One region of the Lysinibacillus phoenicis genome, then DNA from elsewhere that is predicted to be linked to it. Evidence: riboswitches for the same ligand, from Rfam matches in the RefSeq annotation. Region 1 holds a riboswitch; the other holds the start of a gene.
What was found. Region 1 has a riboswitch for cyclic di-AMP ahead of ABC382_RS23575 (TrkH family potassium uptake protein). Riboswitches for the same ligand answer to the same signal wherever they lie in the genome.
Positions count from the first base shown of each region.

Region 2: linked by a shared signal. The riboswitch ahead of ABC382_RS14040 (APC family permease) and the one ahead of ABC382_RS23575 (TrkH family potassium uptake protein) in region 1 are both predicted to bind cyclic di-AMP.

Region 1 covers NZ_JBDFMP010000002.1:4,400,939-4,405,160, reverse strand. Annotated here, with positions in the region: gene ABC382_RS23585 (NfeD family protein) at 1-1,328, opposite strand, end outside; gene rpsU (30S ribosomal protein S21) at 1,633-1,806, opposite strand; cyclic di-AMP (ydaO/yuaA leader) riboswitch at 2,060-2,199, shown strand; gene ABC382_RS23575 (TrkH family potassium uptake protein) at 2,300-3,637, shown strand; gene ABC382_RS23570 (potassium channel family protein) at 3,662-4,222, shown strand, end outside.
Region 2 covers NZ_JBDFMP010000002.1:2,531,657-2,535,878, forward strand. Annotated here, with positions in the region: gene ABC382_RS14035 (xanthine phosphoribosyltransferase) at 1-444, opposite strand, end outside; purine riboswitch at 580-681, opposite strand; gene ABC382_RS14040 (APC family permease) at 845-2,668, opposite strand; cyclic di-AMP (ydaO/yuaA leader) riboswitch at 2,788-2,936, opposite strand; gene ABC382_RS14045 (PepSY domain-containing protein) at 3,135-3,656, opposite strand; gene ABC382_RS14050 (PepSY domain-containing protein) at 3,747-4,222, opposite strand, start outside.

The DNA.
Region 1 (4,222 bases):
TATTCCTCCATCTCTTTATCTGTTCGTCTCACAACAATACGTGAGCCTTCTACTTTAATAATTTCTACATGTTGATTTACATCGATATAGCCACCTTCAGAAACAATATCAATGCGTTCATTACCAAGAACCATAGTACCTGCTGGACGAAGTGGCGTAAGCGTTTTCCCCACTTTACCTAGCAGTTCTGTGCGATTCACATTGGACACATACCCTTCCTCAGTCGTAGTTGCATCCATTAACACAAGCTTGTTTAAGACATGCAGTTTTTTCCCGAAAAATTTCATCAGAATCACCATTCCTATCATCGCTATCACCAACGCAATGAGAATTGCTATTATCATTTGCATCATATTTGCACCTGCCAGTATCAGACTTAGCACTATTAATACGCCACCTAAAATACCAACAATACCACCGGGGACAAAAAACTCTGCAACTACAAGCGCTAAACCAACAATAAATAACAATAATGTTTCATAACCCGCAAAGCCTGCAACCATATGTCCGAAGAAAAATAAACCAAGTGCTGATAACCCCATTATACCTGGAACGCCAAAGCCTGGCGAATAGAGCTCCATCACAAGTCCTAAACTTGCGATTGATAATAAAATCGGGACAATGATTGGATTTGTAATAAAACGAGCCAATTTTTCAGAAAAGGTCGGTTCGATTGAAACAACATCGCTACCATTCAGGTTGGTTACCTCTAATAGCTTTTGAAAATTTTTAACTGTTCCTTCAGAGTACTTGACCTTTAATGCTTCAGAGGCTGATAAAGTTAACAAGTTTTTCCCTTCCGCACGATATTCAGGCAGGTCATAATTAGAATCAGCCATTGCTAAAGCGTACTTTGGATCACGCCCAGATGTTTCTGCTGCTGCTTTCATTTGAGCAAGCCAGGCACTATTAGCCTTTAAATCTGCTGCATTCCCAGCTGAATCAATGACCGCTGCTGCACCGATTGTTCCATTTGGTACCATGTAGATTTCATCCGCATGTAAGGCTATAAAAGCACCTGCTGAATGGGCATCCTTATTAATAAAAGCAATCTTACGTATATCCGAGGCATCCATAAGCATGGCGATATCACTTGCTGCATTTACAAAGCCACCAGGCGTATGTATATCTAAGATAATGGCCTCGGCATTATTTTCTTCAGCCTCTTTAAAAGCTCGTTCTAAAAATGCGTGAAGTCCTCGCTCTACTTCATTATGAATAGGAACCTGGTAGACCTTACTGCTTGCAAAAGCCGAAGTTAATGGAAACGCTAACAAAAAAGTCATCCATATTACTAATAGATAGCTGAGGATTCTCCGTTTTCGCACCTTTTTCCCTCCCTTCTAACATGCTTCTCCTCTTATATACGGTCTATCATGCGAAAAGTTTCACAAATCTTAAAAGTTTATTAACTTCTTTAATTCTATTCCAAATACCAACACTTAGTATGTACAAAAAAGCCGAATGAATCAACTTGATTTCATTCGGCTTTTTCTTATGTACGTAAGAATGAGCAATGTAAAATACCTGAAATTAATCAACATTGTGATTAATCTCAGGTATAACTTTGTCTGCTCAGTGAATCATACAATTGCGTGTTATGAACGTAGGGATTTTTAATGGGAAATTAAATTACCACTTACGTTTACGTGCAGCTTCTGATTTCTTTTTACGTTTTACGCTAGGTTTTTCGTAGAACTCGCGCTTTCTAACTTCTTGAATTGTACCACTTTTTGATACAGTACGTTTGAAGCGGCGAAGAGCATCTTCAAGCGATTCGTTTTTGCGAACGACAGTTTTTGACATCTCTCTTTCCCTCCCTCCGAACACACGTCAATACACAATTAGGCAAATAACCTTCTGTTGTGTACTAAAAAATTATATCGTATTGTCTAATAATGGTCAATAGAAAGTGTGCGAAAATATCAAGTGAATTTTTGGTTTTATTTTTGCTCGAATTATTAATGAATATTTCGCTCACAATATAAAATAATTACATTTTCCTATTAATTAAGGGGTTTACAAAAAATAGAATATGGGCGTAGAATAATCACATTCAATTTCATATCGGCCAAATCTCAAACGTTGAGAACGGAGGACCCAATCTTTTGGGGTTAATTCTGCTATTGCAGAAGGGATGAGAATCTCTTTCGCCATCCTACCCGTCAGCTAACTTCGTCGGCTAAAGCGAAGGAGGTCATACAAGACCACCATTAAAAGCATGTTTTTCTATGCCTGTGCATGCTTTTTTAGTAGGTCTTTTTATTATGCCGTTTAATAAAAGATTAAGGAGAACACGATGAACAATTTTAAAAATACATTAAATCCTCCCAAAATTCTCGTACTTGGTTTTGCATTGATTATTGTGATAGGGACGTTTCTTTTAACGCTGCCTTTCTCCACTGAGGATGGGAACGGACTACCCTTTTTAGATGCATTATTCACCGCTACCTCTGCAACTTGTGTCACAGGGTTGATTGTTGTGGATACAGGAGATACATTTTCCATTTTTGGAGAATTGGTGATATTATCATTAATCCAAATCGGTGGCCTAGGATTTATGACATTTGCAACTTTATTATTTTTAATACTTGGAAAGAAAATTTCTTTAAAAGAAAGATTGTTGCTAAAAGAAGCATTCAATAATATTTCGATTGCTGGTCTTGTTAAATTAGTAAAAAGAATATTGCTCTTTACAGCGTTAATTGAAATAATCGGCGGCCTTATTTTAACTATTCGTTTTTCATTTGACATGCCGATAGGAAAAGCTTTTTATTTTGGATTTTTTCATGCCATTTCTAATTTCAACAACGCAGGATTTGATTTAATGGGTGGTTTTAACGGAATGACATCCTACGTAGATGACCCATTTGTTGTTTTGACAATTTGTGCGCTAATTACAATTGGTGGCTTAGGATTTATTGTCATGAATGAATTGTATGAATATCGAAAGACAAAAAGGCTCTCCGTCCATACAAAAATTGTCTTAGCGACTACACTTCTATTGACTGCTAGCGCAACCATTTTGATTTTTTTATTTGAATATAGCAATTCAAAAACAATCGGTCCATTATCTGAGTGGGGCAAAATATTAGGTTCTTTTTATCAAGCTGTAACACCAAGAACAGCTGGGTCCAATACTCTTTCAATTGGTGACTTAACCCATTCCACATTATTTTTAATCATTCTCTTAATGTTTATAGGAGCTGGGTCTGGTTCCACTGCTGGTGGTATTAAGATTACAACATTCGCTGTATTAGTAGCTACCATGTGGTCACAAATCAGAGGGAAAGAAGATGTTGTTTTATTTAAACGTCGAATTGTCAACGAAACCATTTTAAAAGCGTTAACTGTCACAATGTGTGGCGCCATGATTGTTATAGTTGTGACAATTCTTCTTAGTATTATTGAACAACGGCATAGCTTCATGATGTATTTATTTGAGGCTACCTCTGCCTTTGCTACTGTTGGTCTTTCGATGGGACTAACGCCAGAACTAACACCAGGTGGTCGTGTTCTTATTATTTTGACAATGTTCGCTGGAAGACTTGGTCCATTAACTATAGCTTTCGCCATTACAAAACGACGAAAAAAAGAGGCTTTTCGACATCCAAAAGGAAATATTATGATTGGATAATCAAATTAGAGGAGTGTGTGATCTATGGCAATCAAACAATATGCCGTAATAGGCTTAGGAAGATTCGGAACAAGTGTCGCCCGACGATTACATGAAGCGGGACAAGAAATATTAGGAATTGATGTAAATGAAGAAAGAGTTGAGGATGCAGAACCTTATGTAACCCATGCAGTAGTAGCTGATACAACAGAAGAAAAAGCTTTAACATCCCTTGGTATAGGAAACTTCGATTGTGTCATTGTGGCAATCGGTAACGATATGCAGTCTAGTATTTTAACTGTGTCCTTATTAAAAGAGCTAGGAATCAAAAAGGTTATTGCAAAGGCACTTGGTAAAAGACATGGGCAAGTCTTAGATAAAGTTGGTGCTGATTGGATTATTTATCCTGAACGAGATATGGGAGAGCGCGTGGCAAATCAGCTACTATCCCCCAATATGCTGAATTATATCGAACTATCCAAGGAATACAGTATTGAAGAAATTATGATTCCCTCCAAAATGGCTGGGCATAATTTACGGGATTTAGATTTACGTGCAAAATATAACGTCAGTGTGATTGCGATTGTGCGTGAAGGTGAAATTATT
Region 2 (4,222 bases), 1.9 Mb from region 1:
CACAACATTCGCACCAGCTTGTGCAGCAATATCAAGTAAGCCTTTGACAGCTTCACCATTTGCTAAGAAATCGTCAATGATTAAAATATTGTCATCTTCATTTAAGAAATTACGTGATACAGAGATATCATTTGTTTCATTCTTTGTGAATGAATGTACCTTTGATGAGTAAAGGTTATCTGAAAGTGTTAAAGATTTACGTTTACGAGCAAATACTACAGGTGCACCAATTTCTAAGCCTAGCATGACAGATGGTGCAATGCCTGAAGATTCAATTGTTAAAATCTTAGTAATAACTTGATCAGAGAAACGATTTGAGAATTCGTGACCAATTTCCTTCATTAACATCGGATCAATTTGATGATTTAAAAATGAATCTACCTTTAATACTGATGAAGATAAAACCTTACCTTCTTGCATAATTTTGTCGTGTAATAACTTCATTTCTTTCATATCCTTCTTTCGTTAATAATAATAAAAAAACGCTGGATGTCTTGTTTCCATTCAGCTACGAGTGGAGCAAGGCATTCAGCGTAAAAACGTCGAAACGAATAGAAAACATCATTAAAATTGAAGTTCTCTAAAAGCATTGCTACCCATAGTCGATTTATTTACGGTAAATCGGTAGAAACTTGCGAGCCCTATTCTCGCTATTATATGAGTGGATTGTATGAAACTATCAGAATAACCAATTTATCACTTTATTCGGTAAGAGCTTATATCTCATATTGAAAAAAGTTTAATTTTTCGGAATTTAATGGTATTCTGCAACTTTTCAATTGTAAACGTTCGTGTTTTCAATCAACGTACTGATTATAACAGACTATTTTCTAGCTTGCTAGCATTATTTTGATAAATGGAAAGGTACTGTCATAATGACGACATTTCTGTGAAATAACAGTGTCGTACGAATTAATAAGCTAGATTGATTGTGTAGCATATGGTGCCACCCTTTTTTCGGTAAAAATTGTGGGATGACAACTGTTACTTTATGACCTGTCTTCGTACATTGATGTTCCACCTTATCAATAAATTTAATCAATGGCTGTGTGATACTGCGATATGGTGAATAATAAGTTACTAGTCGTACATCTGGTTGCCAGGCCTTCCATTTCTCTTCAAAAGCCTTTGCATCCGCTTGGTCGAAGGCTACGTAAAATGCAATTACCTTCTCAACATGTAATGATTTCGCATAATGAAGGGAATTTTCAACAACTTTCGTTATACCAGCTACTGGTACAATAAAAACATTCCCCTCAATAGCAGCTAGTTCCTCATGATTTAATCTTAATTGTTCTCCAACGGCCTGATAATGGAGCTTAATCCGATGGAATAGAAAAATAATAATTGGTAAAAAGATAAACACTGGCCATACTTGAGGCATTTTTGTTACAAAAAACATCATCGCTACGATGAAAGAAATAGCAGCACCAATTGTGTTGATCGTAAATTTTGCAATCCATCCTTTAGGTTTATCACGCCACCATTTTCGCATCATTCCTGTTTGCGCTAATGTAAACGGAATAAATACCCCTACAGCATATAGTGGAATTAAATGCTCAGTTGCTCCATCAAATAAAATGATTAAGACAATAGCCGCTGCACCTAGCATCAGGATGCCATTTGAATAACCAAGACGGTCTCCCCGAATTTGGAATATTCTTGGGATAAAGCCATCCTTTGATAAATTTACTGCTAACAAAGGAAATGCTGAGTAACCTGTATTTGCAGCAAGAACTAAAATCATTGCCGTTGTACCCTGGACAATGTAATAAAATAGATTTCTACCTACGCTCGCTTCTGCAAGTTGAGAAACAACTGTAGCTTCCGCTGTTGGCGCAATCCCATAAAAATAAGCCAAACTAACAATGCCTATAAATAAAACGGCTAAAATAGCACCCATTGCTAAAAGCGTTTTAGCTGCGTTATTAGGAGCAGGATTTTTAAAATTAGGGATGGCATTTGAAATAGCCTCTACCCCTGTTAAAGCTGAGCTCCCTGATGCAAATGCCTTTAATAAAATAAATAAACTAATTCCTGCAACCGGTGTACCGACCTTTGGATGTAGCTCTGCTGGCACCTGACCAGTTGCGACATGATAGAGCCCCATTCCAATTAACAAGAGCATAACACCTACAAACAGATAGACTGGGTATGCCAAAATAGAAGCAGATTCTGTTACACCACGTAAGTTTAAGATTGTTAAAAAAACCACAAAGAATATAGCAATGGGTACATTGTAGGGGTGGAGGCTTGGAAATGCCGAAGTAATGGCATCTGTACCTGCTGATACACTTACCGCTACTGTTAAAATATAATCAACAAGTAAGGACCCTCCAGCCACAAGACCTGCATTTACCCCTAAATTCTCCCGTGATACTACATAGGCCCCTCCCCCATGTGGATAGGCGAAAATAACTTGACGATAGGAGAGAATTAGTGCCACAAGCAAGATAACGACTCCAGCAGCAATTGGTAGAGAGTACCAAAGGGCAAGTGTACCCACTGTCATCAGGACAATTAAAATTTGTTCTGGTCCATAGGCTACTGAAGACAAGGCATCTGATGATAATATGGCTAATGCCTTTGTTTTACTAAGCTTTTGTTCCCCTAACGCATCGGATCTTAATGGTTTACCGATTACATAACGTTTGAATGAGGATTTCATTGTTAAACACCTTCTAGTTTTATAGAGTGTGTTTCGCCTTTCTAAATAAGATCAAAAAACGCCTACAAGTCATCACTAAATAAGACTTGTAGACGCTCATCCGTCTGCCAAGCTCCAACTTTTCTGCTCTTAACGCTTACGAGGTTAGCTGTCGGATTCGGGCCTGAGTAGCCCTACTCTTCAAATGAAGAGATTCACCCCAAGGATGGCTGATGCCATCCGTCAAAAATGGGTCCCCCGCGTTTAGTTGCTTCAGCGATTTAGAAATTTGAAACTTTTATAATGATGTCATATTACGCCTGTCAATTAAAAAAGTAAAGAAGAAAATTTTTCACTTTTATGAGAGAAAAACATAGACTTTTTTTCGAAATCGTTTGGAATTCACCTACAAATGCCAAGCAAATTCTCTCAGAACAGCAAAAGGCTACTGTAAAAGTATGCTCTACTTTTACAGTAGCTCTCTATATTAGTCATTATAATCCTGTTCAAAATCAACAATATTCCCCGTCATAGAATCCACATCTACTTCATATTCATATTGACCATCTTTCAATTCAATTTCATAGATGCCATCATCGAGCTTAATTTTTGTTACAGTACCTTTTGCTTTCTTTAAGGCTGTTTCGATAGCCTGCTCTTTAGTAATGTTAGTAGTTACTGTAGTTGCTAGTTTATTGTCGTCCATATCATCGTTATCTCGACGTTCTTTTTTCTGCTTGAGTAATTTCCCAGTATAAGCATCAAATTTCAAATCATATTCTTCTGTATCAGTATAGACCTCTACTTCATAAATAGAACGATACTGATTTTTGTCTAACTCGATATCCGCTACTGTACCATCAACTACTGTAAGGGCCTTCTTCTCAATCTCTTGCATTGTTAACACCTTTTTTTCTTGAGCATCTCCAGATAATAATGTTGTCGAGCCAATCGCTGCACCAACCCCAAGTGTAACTACTAATGCTGGAATCATAATCATTTTTTTCATATCTATCTCTCCTTTGTTTTATCTATTCTTAGCTTACCAAGCAAAGATGATAGAACTATAAGAGAAACATTAGAATTTCATGAGAATGAATTATTGATCATCATCCCATGTAATGGACAGAACTTCCCCTGAAACAGCATGGATTTGAAAAGTGGCTTCGTCATCCTGTGTTTCAATTTCAACTAAATAATAACCACCTTCTGCCGTTTCTTCAAAATCAACTGAGTCCACTTCCCCCGTCAATTGTCCTAGCGCTATTTGAATAGCCTGTTGTTCAGTAATTATAGGTTCTTCTACAGGTGGTTTATGCGGCTCAACATTTTCCACCGATACTATTTCACCCGAGTAGGCATTGACAGTTAAATCTTTTTGTTGGTTTTCTTTCTCAACACGTACCGTATAAGTGGTATCTGTTAACTTTATACTTTCAACATCACCATATTTCTGTTTTACCATTTGTCTTATTTGCTTTTCAGTTAACAATAACTTCGTTTGTCCTTCTTTTATTGTTAAATCAGTTACCTGTTGTGTTTTAGCATCTAGCATAGCTATATACTTGACATTGT